Regions from separate parts of the Pseudomonas sp. R151218B TE3479 genome, predicted to be linked through region 2. Evidence: riboswitches for the same ligand, from Rfam matches in the RefSeq annotation. Region 2 holds a riboswitch; the other holds the start of a gene.

What was found. Region 2 has a riboswitch for cobalamin ahead of AB7M32_RS28460 (ABC transporter substrate-binding protein). Riboswitches for the same ligand answer to the same signal wherever they lie in the genome.
Region 1: another riboswitch for cobalamin. It lies ahead of cobW (cobalamin biosynthesis protein CobW); the one in region 2 lies ahead of AB7M32_RS28460 (ABC transporter substrate-binding protein).

What each region holds. Positions count from the first base shown of each region.
Region 1 is NZ_JBRJHV010000001.1:3,444,497-3,452,056, reverse strand. Features, by position in the region: gene cobN (cobaltochelatase subunit CobN) at 1-578, opposite strand, end outside; gene cobW (cobalamin biosynthesis protein CobW) at 582-1,646, opposite strand; cobalamin riboswitch at 1,745-1,958, opposite strand; cobalamin riboswitch at 2,137-2,359, shown strand; gene AB7M32_RS15400 (CbtB domain-containing protein) at 2,461-2,649, shown strand; gene AB7M32_RS15395 (CbtA family protein) at 2,661-3,356, shown strand; gene AB7M32_RS15390 (cobalamin biosynthesis protein) at 3,353-3,757, shown strand; gene cobM (precorrin-4 C(11)-methyltransferase) at 3,835-4,581, shown strand; gene nfuA (Fe-S biogenesis protein NfuA) at 4,888-5,472, opposite strand; gene AB7M32_RS15375 (fatty acid cis/trans isomerase) at 5,588-7,560, opposite strand, start outside.
Region 2 is NZ_JBRJHV010000001.1:6,494,457-6,502,016, forward strand. Features, by position in the region: gene AB7M32_RS28440 (calcium-binding protein) at 1-139, opposite strand, end outside; partial or broken gene AB7M32_RS28445 (nucleoid-structuring protein H-NS) at 462-548, shown strand; gene AB7M32_RS28450 (hypothetical protein) at 1,221-1,808, opposite strand; gene AB7M32_RS28455 (DUF3592 domain-containing protein) at 1,813-2,256, opposite strand; cobalamin riboswitch at 2,401-2,594, shown strand; gene AB7M32_RS28460 (ABC transporter substrate-binding protein) at 2,735-3,748, shown strand; gene AB7M32_RS28465 (FecCD family ABC transporter permease) at 3,745-4,761, shown strand; gene AB7M32_RS28470 (ABC transporter ATP-binding protein) at 4,758-5,549, shown strand; gene AB7M32_RS28475 (OsmC domain/YcaO domain-containing protein) at 5,598-7,560, opposite strand, start outside.

The DNA of each region.
Region 1 (7,560 bases), 3.0 Mb from region 2:
GTTTGCCAATCGCCGAGGCTGGCGCTGGTTTTTTCCGGGTGATAGATCGCCGTGCGCGGCAGGGTCTGCGGCTCGGCCCACGGATAATCGCGGCCGAACCATTGACTGCCGAGGTTGTGAAACAGGTCCAGGGCATTGCCCAGGCCGCCCTGGCGCAAGAACTGCCAGAGCCGGTCGCGGTCTTCGAAGGCCACGTTGCTCAGGTCGCTGAGTTCCGGGTCCGGACGATCATCCCCCGGCACCAGGATCAGCTTCACACCGCGCCCGGCCAGTTCCATCAGGCGCTCGATGCCGTAGCGCCAATAGCCAATGCCGCCGTGCAGCGACAGCAGGATAACCTTGGCGTGGCGCAGCACATCTTCGAAATACAGATCCACCGAGGCGTGGTTCTGCACCTGCATCGGGTTGGCGAGGCGAAACTCGGGATAATCCCCCGGCAACTGCTTCGCCGCTTCGGCCAGCAGCGCCAGGCTGGAGTCGCCGCTGCACAGGATCACCAGCTCGGCGGGGGTTTGCCCCAGGTCGGCTATGTTGTCATCCGACACGAAACCGCCGGGCTGAGTCCTGAGCAGGTGCATGGCTTAGGCGCTGAGAGCGGCGCGCAACTGCGCTTCAAGCAGCGACGCATCGAGCGCCTGGCCGATCAGCACCAGGCGGGTCACCCGCGCTTCATCGGCACCCCACTGGCGGTCGAAATGCTTGTCGAATCGCGTGCCAACGCCTTGGATCAGCAGGCGCATCGGTTTGTTCGGGATCGCCGCGAAACCCTTGACCCGCAGTACACCGTGCTGGACCACCAGTTGCGTCAGCGCGTCCAGCAACAGGCTTTCGTCGGCTTGGGGCAGCTCGATGGAGATGGAATCGAAGGCGTCATGATCGTGGTCGTCATCGTCGCCATCGTGGTGATGGTCGTGATGGCTATGGCGGCCGTCGATGTGCTCTTCGGAACCGGCGCCCAGGCCGATCAACACGTCCAGCGGCAGGCGACCGCTGCTGGCTTCAATGACCTTGACCGCCGGTGGCAGCTCTTCGGCGACTTCCAGGCGAACCTTGGCCAGGTCTTCAGGGCTGATCAGGTCGGCTTTGTTGAGGATCACCAGGTCGGCGCTGGCCAATTGGTCGGCGAACAGTTCGTGCAGCGGCGATTCGTGATCCAGGTTCGGATCGAGTTTGCGCTGGGCATCGACCTGGTCCGGGAAAGCGGCGAAGGTGCCGGCGGCCACGGCCGGGCTGTCGACCACGGTGATCACCGCATCGACCGTGCAGGCGCTGCGGATTTCCGGCCATTGGAAAGCCTGGACCAGCGGCTTGGGCAAGGCCAGGCCGGAGGTTTCGATGAGGATATGGTCGAGGTCGCCACGCCGGGCCACCAGCTCGCGCATCACCGGGAAGAACTCTTCCTGCACCGTGCAGCACAGGCAGCCGTTGGCCAGTTCGTAGACGCGGCCGTTGGCCTCTTCTTCGGTGCAACCGATGGAACACTGCTTGAGGATCTCGCCGTCGATACCCAGCTCGCCAAACTCGTTGACGATCACGGCAATGCGCCGGCCTTGGGCGTTGTCAAGCATGTGCCGCAGCAAGGTGGTTTTACCCGAACCGAGGAAGCCGGTGACGATGGTGACGGGGAGTTTGGCCAGTGTTTTCATCGGATGCCCTTTGGCAAGGTGGCGGGCAAACCGGACGACAACCGCGGGCACAGGTGTGCACGGAAGATTTCGCCACCGGATCACCCCGCCCGGTTGTAGTGAGAATCTGTCTCGAGGCAGGTCTCCTGGCTGACGGCGGGCCAGTCTTCCGACTGGCGATGGCTGCGCCTTCCCGTGCGCCCTGGATAAAGGGCATGCACAGTGGCCTTGCAGAAACCTCACCGTTCACAGTTGCGGGGGCAGCCGCGGCTTGGACCGCGTTCCCTTCTTAGCTTCGGCGCAGACCGAAGAACCTCGAAGGCGCAAGGCTACGCAGGGTGTGGGGGCGGGTCAATCTCCACAAGGAAGTTCTGCGGTGTCCTTACCACCGCCATCGCGAGCAAGCTCGCTCCCACATTGGATCCCGCAGCCCTCTGTGGGAGCGAGCTTGCTCGCGATGGGCTGCGCAGCGGCCCCCTGTGCATTGACGACTCCGCCCCACCCATGCTCTCCTGTGCGCCTAGTTACGGGTGCCCTTCACAGGGTGAAACGGGAAACCGGTGAATCGTGTGCTTTACTCCAAAGCCACGTCAGTCCGGTGCTGCCCCCGCAACGGTAAGCGAGCGAAGCGTCTGAACCACTGTGTCCCCGGACATGGGAAGGTGACGCTTGCAGGCAAGGCTCAGCCCCTGCCCCTCGCGAGCCCGGAGACCGGCCCATGACTCAAGCATCAACAAACCCGCGGTGGGCGGGCGCTGTTCGAACCTTGGCGGTCTTTCGCCCGGGGTCTCATTGCGCTCGCATCCCCCATGGAACAAAAACAGAGGGAAGCGCCATGTCGACCATCAGCAGCACCGCCCGCACCGCCAGCAGCACCACCACCCTGAGCCAACGCCTGAGCGCCGCGATCCTGGCTTCGATCCTGGGCGCGGGGCTGGTCTATTTCGCCGGTTTCTCCCACATCGAAGCGGTGCACAACGCCGCCCACGATACCCGCCACAGCGCCGCCTTCCCGTGCCATTGAGAACTGACGACATGATCAAGCGTATCGCGCAGACCGCCGGCTTCAGTGGCTTGCTGGCCGCCCTGCTGCTGACCCTGTTGCAGAGTTTCTGGGTATCGCCGCTGATTCTCCAGGCGGAAACCTTCGAGAAGGCCCCGGCGACCGAGGTCCATGAGCACACCGATGGTGTGGCCCACACCCATGATGCCGAGGCCTGGGAACCGGAAGACGGCTGGCAGCGCGTGCTGTCCACCACCGGCGGTAACCTGGTGGTCGCCGTGGGTTTTGCCCTGATGCTGGCGGGCCTGTACACCTTGCGCGCACCGACTCGCACCTCCCAGGGTCTGCTCTGGGGCCTGGCCGGTTATGCCACTTTCGTCCTGGCACCCACCCTCGGCCTCCCCCCGGAATTGCCCGGCACCGCAGCGGCCGACCTGGCCCAGCGGCAGATGTGGTGGATCGGCACCGCGGCGTCGACGGCGGTGGGCATTGCCCTGATCGCCTTCGGTCGGCATTGGCTGCTCAAGCTACTGGGCGTGGCGACGTTGCTGGTGCCCCACGTCATCGGTGCACCGCAGCCCGAAGTCCACTCGATGCTGGCGCCCGAAGCGCTGGAAAGCCAGTTCAAGATCGCCTCGCAGGTGACCAACATCGCCTTCTGGCTGGCCCTGGGCCTGATCAGCGCCTGGTTGTTTCGCCGTGACGGTCAAGCCCACCACGACGCATGAACACTGGGGCGATGCTGGTGGTCGGCCTCGGTTGCCAGCGCGGTTGCCCGGCCAACACGCTGCGGGCCTTGCTCGAACAGACGTTGTCGGCCCACGGCATCACACTTCACCAGGTACGGGCCCTGGCCAGTATCGACCTCAAGCGTGACGAGCCCGGGCTGCTGGAACTGGCCGGGCAACTGGCCCTGCCGCTGACCTGCTTCAGTGCCGAACAGCTGGCCGGTTACGAGCGGCGGCTCAGTCATCGTTCCGAGATCGCCTTCGAGCGAACCGGTTGCTACGGCATCGCCGAAAGCGCCGCCCTGGCCTTGGCCGACCAATTGGGCACGACGCCCGCAACGCTGCTGATTCCCCGCCAGAGAGGCCCCAGGAGCACGCTGGCATTGGCGGTTGTGGCGTAAACCCCGATAATCGCCGTCCAGGATCATGAGCGATCTTCATCTGGGCGACGCTCACCCACCTTCCACAGGAGCCGGTCATGACCGTGTACTTCATCGGCGCCGGCCCCGGCGACCCGGACCTCATCACGGTCAAAGGCCAGCGACTGATCCGCCAGTGCGCGGTGATCATCTACGCCGGCTCGCTGGTGCCGACCGCCGTCCTCGAAGGCCATTGTGCCGAACAGGTGATCAACAGCGCCGAGCTGCATCTGGAACAGATCATCGAATTGATCAGCAGCGCCCATCTCAAGGGCCAAGACGTGGCCCGGGTGCACTCCGGCGACCCGAGCCTGTACGGCGCCATCGGCGAACAGATTCGTTGCCTGCGGGAACTGGACATCCCTTTCGAAATCATCCCGGGCGTGACCGCAACCTCAGCCTGCGCCGCCCTGCTGGGTGCCGAACTGACCTTGCCGGACATCTCCCAGAGCCTGATCCTCACCCGTTATGCTGATAAATCCCCGATGCCCGCTGGGGAGGAACTGGGCAACCTGGCACAGCATGGGGCGACCATGGCGATTCACCTGGGGGTCAATCACCTGGAAAAAATCGTCGACGAGCTGCTGCCCCATTACGGCGCGGATTGCCCGATTGCGGTGATCCACCGGGCGACGTGGCCGGATCAGGATTGGGTGATGGGGACGCTGGCAGATATTGCCGAGAAGGTGCAGGCCAAGGGTTTCCGCCGAACGGCGCTGATCCTGGTGGGAAGGGTGCTGGGCAATGATGTGTTCAGCGCATCGTCGCTGTACCGCGCCGGGCATGCGCATCTCTATCGGCCCTGACACAATCGGCAGAGCCAACCTGGGAACCCCTGTGGGAGCGAGCTTGCTCTCGATAACGACGGCACATTCAACATCATCGCAGGCTGCACCACCGCTATCGCGAACAAGCTCGCTCCCACAGGGGCGGTGGGCACAGGCTGACGACTGAAACTAGTGTGGCGAGGGAGCTTGCTCCCGCTGGACCGCGAAGCGGTCCCCAGGCAACTCATGCGCCCATCACGAAGAGCGCATCGGTTGCCTTGCGATTGCTTCGCAATCGAGCGGGAGCAAGCTCCCTCGCCACACACTCTCCGCAGCGAACACCTATCAGTAGTAGGCGTTTTCTTTCTGCGTATGGTCGGTCACATCGCGCACACCCTTGAGCTCTGGAATGCGCTCGAGCAAGGTGCGCTCGATGCCTTCCTTCAAGGTCACGTCAGCCTGGCCGCAGCCCTGGCAGCCGCCGCCGAACTGGAGCACGGCGATGCCGTCTTCCACCACGTCGATCAGCGAAACCTGGCCGCCGTGGCTGGCCAGCCCCGGGTTGATCTCGGTTTGCAGGTAGTAGTTGATGCGCTCGTTGACCGGGCTGTCGGCGTTGACCATCGGCACCTTGGCGTTCGGTGCCTTGATGGTCAGTTGGCCGCCCATGCGGTCGGTGGCGTAGTCGACGACCGCATCATCCAGGAAGGCTTCGCTGAACGAGTCGATGTACGCAGTGAAGCTCTTGAGCCCCAACGCGGTGTCTTCGGGTTTTTCTTCTCCCGGCTTGCAGTAGGCAATGCACGTCTCTGCGTACTGGGTGCCGGGCTGGGTGATAAAGATGCGGATCCCGATCCCCGGGGTGTTCTGCTTGGACAGCAGGTCGGCCAGGTAATCGTGGGCGGCATCGGTAATGGTAATGGCGGTCATGGAAACTCCTCGCAGGCTTGCCGGCAGTTTACGCCAATCATCGCGCCGGACAAAGTCCTAGTATTTTTGTCAGGAAAGCGTCCGACGGCACGGGGTTTGCCGCCGGACAAGCCGATCAGAGGTTCTGGTAGCGATTCATGTCCAGCACACCGCTTTCCACGGGCTCCGTTTCCTGGATGTACTGGCTCAGGTCATGGAAGTAATACCAGAACTGCGGGTGACTGCGGCGAATCCCCCAGCGCTCGACAATCCGCTCGAACGCCGGCCCATCCTGGGCGCCTTGCATGGCCTCGACGAATGCCGGCACTTGCCCGGCCGGAATGTTGAACATGAAGTTCGGATAGCTGCTGAGCACGCCCGGGTAGACCGTCAGCGTGTCCAGCCCCGGCTGGTAGCGCCGCTCCTCACCCAACAGGAACGCGACGTTGCTGTGGGCACGGTTGCGCAGCAGGCTGTAGATCTCTCGGTAACCGCTGGCGGTTTCTATGCGCAACAGGGTCGCTTCCGGCAGTTGATCGATCACCTTGAGCCCCGCCGCTGGGCGCGACACCAGCCGACTGAGGGCCTGCTCGGCGTTTTGCAGCGTCGGGTCGATGTTCGGGCGCGAGCAGTAGGCGCCGTCGCAGCGGTTGATCGGATCGGGGTGCGCGTTCAGATCGCCATAACGGGCCAGCAGTTGCTGGGCGAAATCACCCTTGGGGTCGCGTTCGTCAAGCTTGAGGGCGGTCGGCTTGTCATCGTCGATGGCCTCATAATCGAGCCACATCTTGAATTTGCCACCGGCCTGGTACCAGTCATCGAGGTAGCCTTCCCGGGAGTCGGCCGGCATCAAGCGCAGGAAGTTCTGCTCAGCACCGTTGCGGATCAAATCGAAATACAACCGGGTCTGGGCCTGGTGGGAGACGTTGCCGAACACGTCGAAATTCACCGCCAACTGATAATAGGTGCGCTCCAGCAACGGGAAGTCGAACAGCCACATCGTCTGCGGCACCTCCCCGATCAGCCCCTTGGTGACCGAAGCGCTGTCGAAATGCCGGAAAATGCTCAGCAGCGCGTTGTCGTTGCCGGCCCACAGCGTCGACCAGCTCGGTGCCGGCAACTCGGCATAGTTGTCGCGGCGCAAGGCCTCGTACTCGTTGCGCTTGTCACGGTAATCGAGCCACAGGCTGACGACGCTGCCCACGTCGTCGTTCTGCCCCGGCATCGCCAGCAGCGGTGTGGCCTGGCCGCGGTAGTTCGGGTCGGTGATGTACAGGTCGTGTTCGGGGGCCTGGAACAGCGCCCAGAAATTGTCGCGGATCACGTCCGTGGCGATCTGGCCCCGACACACCGGCCCGCGAATGAACGTACGCACGAAGTACTCGGCGTTATCGAGCATGAATTGGTAGCGGGCCTGGGCCGGAATCGCTTCGAAGGTGGAAAACGGGTTGGCCCGGCGCTCCGGACCGTAGCCCGGTAACGCGGTGACCTGCCACTTGCCGCTGTAGAACAGGCTCTTGATCCGCGCCATCTTCGCCGCGCTCAAGCCGTAGGTGATGTGGGTCTTGTGTACGATCACCCCTTGCACCGGCCAGAGCCGATAATAGACGCGGGTGCCGGGATCGTCGTTCGGGCGGCGGGTGTTGATCAGGTCGATGGGCTGCCCGGTGGGCGTACGCGAACGCACCCATTGGAAGAAATGCCCCGGCTCGCCGTCCTTGAAATAGATATGCGCCAGGAACCAGTGTTCGAACAACCAGCGCCCCACCAGGCTTTCCCGGGCACCGGGGGCGTTGAGCAGGTTTTCCCACTGCACCACTTGCAAGGCTTCGGCGGCGCTCGGGGCCAAGGCCTGCTGGTCGATGGGGGCGCCGGCGGCCAGCCAGCGCTGCAAGGTCTGGTATTGCTGGTCGGTCAGGCCGGTGACCGCCAGCGGCATGCCTTCGCGGGGATGCGCAGCGGCGTATTCGTCGAACTGCCCCGGCACCGGGCAGGTGTTGTCACGGTTGAGCCCAAGCACGATGTCTCCCGGCAATTTGGCGTTAGGCTGCAATGGCGTACGGTGCCCCAGTTCCAGCATCCGCGCCATCAACGCGGCCTGGCTGCCTT
Region 2 (7,560 bases):
CTCCGACCAGTATCTTGCCGTCCGGCTGGATAATGATGCTCTGGTTATCATCGAATTGGCCGGTGAGGTCGACCTGGACAGTGCCCGGGCCAGTTCTCACGGTATGGGTATTTGCCATCGCGCTGTCAGTGGTTGCCATGGGTTAATCCTTTAACGGGTGCTGGACCCGTCACTCTAGTAGAGCAATAAGGATTCGCACGCCGCCCCCTCGTTGGCACCAGCAGAGTCCGACCGGTGGTTTGTTGTAGGCGCTTGGCTTCGCTGATTCTTCTCAGGATTTAGGTTTGGGTGTATATCCGTTTCTGCGGTAACGGCCGCTGGCGGTTCCGCCCTTACGGCGGGTCACTTTCGAAAAGCGCGAAAGTAACCAAAGCGCTCTTGCCCCACCACTCGGTGCCTCGCCTAGGCTCGGCATGCCCGAACGTAGGCATTGCTCCGTGGGCCGCCGCGAAGGGCCATCCGTGGCCCAGCGCGGCTACCTCGGCATCCATGCCGAGGTGCCCACTGCGCAATACCTACGTTCGGCCAGCGTGGTTAATGGGGCGCCGAGATCGAGATCAAGATCTAAAGCAAAGCAAAGCAAAGCAAAGCAAGAACGGGGGCACATCCGGCATCTTTGTAGCTGAACTACCGCTATCGCGAGCAAGCTCGCTCCCACATGGATTCGCCAGGTGTTCACAGCATCTGCACACAACACAAAAAACCTGTGGGAGCGAGCTTGCTCGCGATGAGGCCAGCCCCTTCAACATCTTCATCGACAGTGACATCGCCTTCGCGAGCAAGCCCGCTCCCACAGGAGAAGCGCGGTCCCCATCAAGAACCAGGTCGGCTATAAGGCCGCCTCGCGGTGGACGTTGATCTCGGCGCCCCGTTAACCACGCTGGCCGAACGCAGGCATTGTGGAGTGGGCATCCCGGCATGGATGCCGGGATAGCCGCGCTGGGCCATGGATGGCCCTTCGCGGCGGGCCCACGGAGCAATGCCGGAGAGAGGGCATGCCGAGCCTAGGCGAGGCACCGAGTGGTGGGGCTAAAGCGTTTTGCTTACTTTTGCGCTTCTCAAAAGTGAGCCGCCGTAAGGGCGGAACCATAAGTAGCCGTTACCGCAGAAACGGATATACACACAAACCCAAAAATCCAAGACAAGCCCCAAAAAAACAGCGCTTTCCCCTCAGGAAGAAGCACAGTTTTTTCTAATCGGCACCGTGGCCTCGCCCCAGGCTAGAACAGATAGCCTATGTAAACCGCGACGCCACCACCGGCCTGCAGGCCAGCGTTCATGCCGGCCATGACCACCGCCCCCTTGGCCGACTTCGCCAACCGCTGGTTGACCAAGGTAGAAGCGATGAGCGAAGTCGCCGGGTTGGAACTCAGTGCCATCGACAACGCCAGCAACTTGGGATCAAGCCCGAACAACAGCGCCGTGGCCGAACCACCGATTCCCAGGCCCACCCCGACTTCGGTGTACATGCAAGGCCCGGTGATGTCGTCACTGGTCAGGTCGCGACTGACCAACGCGTCGCTGACAAACACCTTGCCGGTGCTGGGAAAAGCCTCAGCTGCCCCCGCCCCACCAACACTCTTACCCTTGATCTGGATGTTGATCTTGCCGAAACGCGGCAGCCGCGCGCCAAATCCGGCACCTACCCCGACGCCGCCGTAGCGGTAGCTGACGTCCTCGCCCTGGGGCGAACGCAGGATGATCGAACCGCCGCTGCCCGCCACCATGACCACGGTCAGGCCGCCACCGCTAGCGGTCTGATACTGCCAGCGACTTTCATTGACCGGGATCGGGATGTTGTAGCTCATACGTTTAAAGTCCTTTATGTGAATGAACCGCACCGCGACCGCGCTGACGGATAGCTTTTGCCAGACCGACAAGCGTGAACACCAGACCGATAAGACCCAGGCCCCCGGAAGTGCCCCACAGCGCGCCCGAGTCATCAACGATGGCGCTGTTGGCCGGCTGCTCGGGCAGGTAATGCACCCGCACCGGCTGACCCTGCTGATAGCCGAAGATGAAGCCGCCCTGGGGGTAGGAGATTTTTTCACCACTGCTCGTGGTGAAGGCGATCTCAGGATGCGAACCACCGGCATTCAAGTGGCTGACGATGCCATCGGCGGTCTGTGCGCGGTCGAGAAACTCGCGTCGCTCAAGCATGAGATTGATGGCAATGCTCAACAGGCCGATACCAATCAGGGCAAACAGCAGGCCCAGCAATATCTTCCCGATGTGTGATGGGGTGTCGTTAGCCATGGCTTGTCTCAGTGTTCGTCCATGAAGAGGGCGATCAGAATAGCAAGAAGCGGCGCTATGCCGCACCTCCCGAAAATCATTCCCGCAATCGCACGACGCCAGGAGATGACCCTCAGTGGCGAGTGGTGATAAACACCCTGATCGACTACCATGCCGATCGCCGGTTCCCCCACGGGACTAATAGGGAATCCGAGATGCTCGCATGGCATCAAACGGAACTGCCCCCGCAACTGTAGGTGCTGAGCCTGCTCCTCAATGGCCACTGGGATTGCCCCGGGAAGGCTGGAGCCAGGCGATGACGCATCAGTCAGGAGACCTGCCGGCCAAGTCAATCACTAACCGGCGGGGTGTCCGGGAAGGGCATCCTTGCGTTGCGCGTCACTGGGCCGATCGGCACTTCAGTGCTTCAGCGGCAGCGTTCGATGATGTGTTTTCCAGTCCGTCCCTGCTCCGTGTACGGTCAACTGGAGTTTGCATCATGCTGCTGCCGCGCCTTGCCCCCCTCGTCATTGCCCTGGGTCTGCCGAGCCTCGCCCACGCGGCCCCGACTCACTATCCCCTGACCCTCGAGAATTGCGGCAGCACGCTGACCTTTGAGCAGTCCCCCAGTCGCGCCGTGACCATCGGCCAGGCCGGCACTGAAATGCTCTATGCCATGGGGTTGAGCGACAAAGTGGTCGGCACTTCGCTCTGGTTCAACGATGTGCCGGTGAAATACCAGGCGCAGAACGACAAGATCGAACGCCTGGCCGATAACGAGCCGAGCTTCGAGGCGGTGATCGGCAAACGCCCGCAACTGGTGGTGGCGGAACTGGAGTGGACGGTCGGCCCCCAAGGCGTGGTCGGTACCCGCGAGCAGTTTCACGAACTGAAGATCCCCACCTACCTGATGCCCTCCGACTGCGAGGCCAAGGATAATCTGGTCGGTGCGGATGGCACGCGACTGGAGGCGTTTCGCATCGACAGTATCTACAAGAGCATCAGCCAGCTGGCTGAGATCTTCGACGTACAAGAGCGTGGCCAGCAGTTGAACGCCCAACTCAAGGCCAGCCTGGCGAAGTCTATCGCCACGGTGCAGGCCAAGGATCTGAAGCAGACGAGCGCGCTGTTCTGGTTCTCCAGCGCCAGCCTGGATATCGATCCCTATGTGGCTGGGCACAAAGGCGTTCCAGACTTCATGCTCAGTACCCTGGGCGTGCGCAACGTGATCGAGTCCGACGAGGAATGGCCGACCGTCGGCTGGGAAACCATCGCCAAGGCCAATCCGACCTTCCTGGTCATTGCCCGCATGGACCGCCGACGCTTTCCGGCTGATGACCATGAAAAGAAGCTGCAATTTCTGCGCAGTGACCCGGTGACCCGCAATATGGACGCGGTGAAAAACAACCGCATCATCATTCTCGACGCCATGGCCATGCAAGCCAGCATCAGAATGTTCGGCGGCCTGGAAACCCTGGCGACGGCCATCAGCGGCTACGACCTGCCGAAATGACTTCGACGCTGATTCGAACGTTGCTGGCGTTGATGACGCTGCTCCTGGCAGTGATTGTCGGTGTGGCCATCGGTGAAACGAGTATTGAACCGAATGTGGTGTTCCAGGTGCTGGCCAACAAACTGTGGGCCGCAGGTTATGCCCTCGACCCGATAGACGAAGGCATCGTCTGGAACTACCGGCTGACCCGTGCGCTGGTGGCGGCGGCCTGCGGTGCGGGCCTGGCGACCTGCGGGGTGATCTTGCAATCGCTGTTGCGTAACCCGTTGGCCGATCCTTACCTGCTCGGCATCTCCGCCGGCGCCTCGACAGGCGCGGTACTGGTGGCGCTACTGGGCATTGGGGCGGGGCTGATTTCGTTGTCGGTCGGGGCCTTTATCGGGGCCGTTGCCGCGTTCGCCTTGGTCGTTTTGCTGGCCCGTGCCAGCCGCTCACCCGCTGGCACCGGGCAGATCATCCTGGCCGGCATTGCCGGCTCGCAGTTGTTCAATGCGCTCACCGCGTTTCTGATTACCAAGTCCGCCAGCTCCGAACAAGCTCGCGGCATCATGTTCTGGTTGCTGGGAAATCTCAGTGGGGTGCGTTGGCCGTCGGTGTGGCTGTCGGTGCCCGTGGCATTGATCGGTCTCGCGGTGTGCCTGTGGCATCGGCGGGCGCTGGACGCCTTTACCTTTGGCGCCGACTCGGCCGCCTCCCTTGGCATTCCGGTACGCCGGGTGCAATTTCTGCTGATCAGTTGCGCGGCGCTGGTAACAGCGGTGATGGTATCGATTGTGGGCTCCATCGGTTTTGTCGGGTTGGTCATTCCCCATGCCGTGCGTTTGTTGCTGGGCACCCGGCATGCGCGCCTGTTGCCGGCGAGTGCGCTGGGTGGCGCGGTGTTTCTGATCGCCGCCGACGTCTTCTCTCGAACGCTGATCAAAGGCCAAGTGATCCCGGTCGGCGTTATCACGGCACTGGTGGGCGCTCCGGTGTTCGCGTTGATCCTGATCGGTCGGAGCAATGCCCGATGAATGCCGTCAGCTCTGTTATCGGCGACTCCGTGCTGAGTTGTTCCGGCCTCGGGTTCCAAGTGCGCGACGCCGAGTTGTTGCACGATATCCACCTGGACATCCGCCGGGGCGAAACCCTGGGCCTCGTCGGGCCCAACGGTTCGGGAAAATCCACACTGCTCAAACTGCTGGCGGGCGTGCGCGCCCCCAGCCGGGGCGACATTCGCCTCAACAACCAGCCCCTCAAGACGCTGGCACGGCGAACCGTGGCGCAGACCCTGGCCGTGGTTGAGCAACAGGCCGACACACTGGATGCGATCAGCGTGTTCGATGCCGTTGCCTTGGGTCGAACGCCGTGGCTGTCAGCCTTGAGTCCGTGGTCACACGAAGACGCTGCCATCGTCCAGCAGGCGCTGTGGGACGTCGATGCGGCGCACTTGAAAAACCGCACCTGGCACAGTCTGTCCGGCGGTGAACGCCAGCGTGTTCACATCGCTCGGGCCCTGGCTCAACGTCCGCAGATTCTATTGCTGGACGAACCCACCAATCACTTGGATATCCAGCATCAGCTCGCCATCCTGAACGTTGTGCAAGCGCTACCTGTCACGACGGTCATCGCCCTGCACGACCTGAACCAGGCGTTAACCTGTGATCGCCTGGCGGTACTGGAACGGGGCCGGTTGGTGGCGCTAGGCAAACCTCTTGAGGTGCTGACCCCGCAACGCTTGCAGGATACGTTCGGCGTGCATGCTCATTACCTGATCGACCCTTTCGACGGCGCGCAGATCCTGCGATTTCGTTCCGTTTGACTGAATCTCGGGGTTCGGAAAAAACCGAACCCATGCAAGAGCCGGGATTTAGCCAATCGACGGGGCGAGTCCAGAAGATAAAGCCGACACATTGGCCCGCGCCGCGTGGAGTTTTTTGTAGCTGTCGATCAGGCGCAGGTGTCTATCGAGCCCCTCCAGCTTCATGCTGGTCGGCGTCAAGCCATGGAAGCGCACGCTGCCGTCCACCGAGCCGATCGCCGCATCCATCCGTTCGTTGCCAAACATCCGGCGGAAATTGGCCTCGTAGTCTTCCAGTTCCAGGTCTTCGTCCAGCTTCATCTCCAGCACCACATTCACGGCCTGGTAGAACAACCCACGCTCCACCGTGTTGTCGTTGTACTGCAAGAAGGTTTCCACCGCTTCCTTCGCCTCTTCGAACTGCTGCAAGGCCAGATAGATCAGCAGCTTCAATTCCAGGATCGTCAACTGGCCCCAAGCCGTGTTGTCATCGAACTCGATGCCGATCAACGTGGTGATGTCGGTGTAGTCGTCCAGCTCGCTTTCCACCAGACGCTCCACCAGCGCTTGCAGTTCGTCTTCGTCGAGGCGATGCAGGTTCAGGATGTCGGCGCGGAAAAACAGCGCTTTGTTGGTGTTATCCCAGATCAGATCGTCCACGGGATAGATTTCCGAATAGCCCGGCACCAGGATACGGCACGCTTTCGCGCCGATGTGCTCGTAGACCGCCATGTACACTTCCTTGCCCATGCCTTCGAGAATGCCGAACAAGGTCGCGGCTTCCTCGGCATTCGAGTTTTCACCCTGGCCGGAGAAGTCCCACTCCACGAATTCGTAATCTGACTTGGCGCTGAAAAAGCGCCACGACACCACGCCGCTGGAGTCGATGAAGTGCTCGACGAAGTTATTCGGCTCGGTCACCGCATGACCTTCGAACGTCGGCTGGGGCAAGTCGTTGAGGCCTTCGAAACTGCGGCCCTGCAACAATTCGGTCAGGCTGCGTTCCAGCGCCACTTCCAGGCTCGGGTGTGCGCCGAACGAGGCAAACACACCGCCGGTACGCGGGTTCATCAACGTGACGCACATCACCGGGAATTCGCCCCCCAGGGAGGCATCCTTGACCAGGACGGGGAACCCCTGCTCTTCCAGCGCCTGAATACCGGCCATGATTCCCGGATACTTCGCCAGCACGTTGGCCGGTACATCGGGCAGTGCGAATTCACCTTCGATGATCTCGCGTTTGACCGCGCGCTCGAAAATCTCCGACAGGCATTGCACCTGAGCCTCGGCCAGCGTGTTACCGGCGCTCATGCCGTTGCTCAGGAACAGGTTTTCAATCAGGTTGGACGGAAAATACACCACCTCGCCGTCCGACTGGCGTACGTACGGCAGCGAGCAGATACCGCGCTCTTCATTACCCGAGTTGGTGTCGATCAGGTGGGAGCCACGCAGCTCGCCGTCGCGGTTGTAGATTTTCAGGCAGTACTCGTCGAGGATTTCCGCCGGCAGCGCATCTTTACGACCAGGCTTGAACCAGCGTTCATCCGGGTAATGCACAAACGCCGCGTTGGCGATGTCTTCGCCCCAGAACTGATCGTTGTAGAAAAAGTTGCAGTTCAGACGCTCGATAAACTCGCCCAACGCCGACGCCAGCGCGCTCTCTTTGGTCGCGCCCTTGCCATTGGTAAAACACATCGGCGAGTGGGCGTCGCGAATATGCAGCGACCACACATTGGGGACGATATTGCGCCACGAAGCGATCTCGATCTTCATGCCCAGGTCCGCCAAAATACCCGACATATTGGCGATGGTCTGCTCCAGCGGCAGGTCCTTGCCGGCGATATAGGTGCCGGCTTGGGAAACCGAATTGGGCATCAGCAACGCCTGGGCATCGGCGTCGAGGTTATCCACCTCTTCAATGACAAACTCAGGCCCGGCTTGCACGACCTTCTTCACCGTACAACGGTCGATGGAACGCAGAATACCTTGGCGGTCCTTGTCACTGATATCCGCCGGCAGCTCGACCTGGATC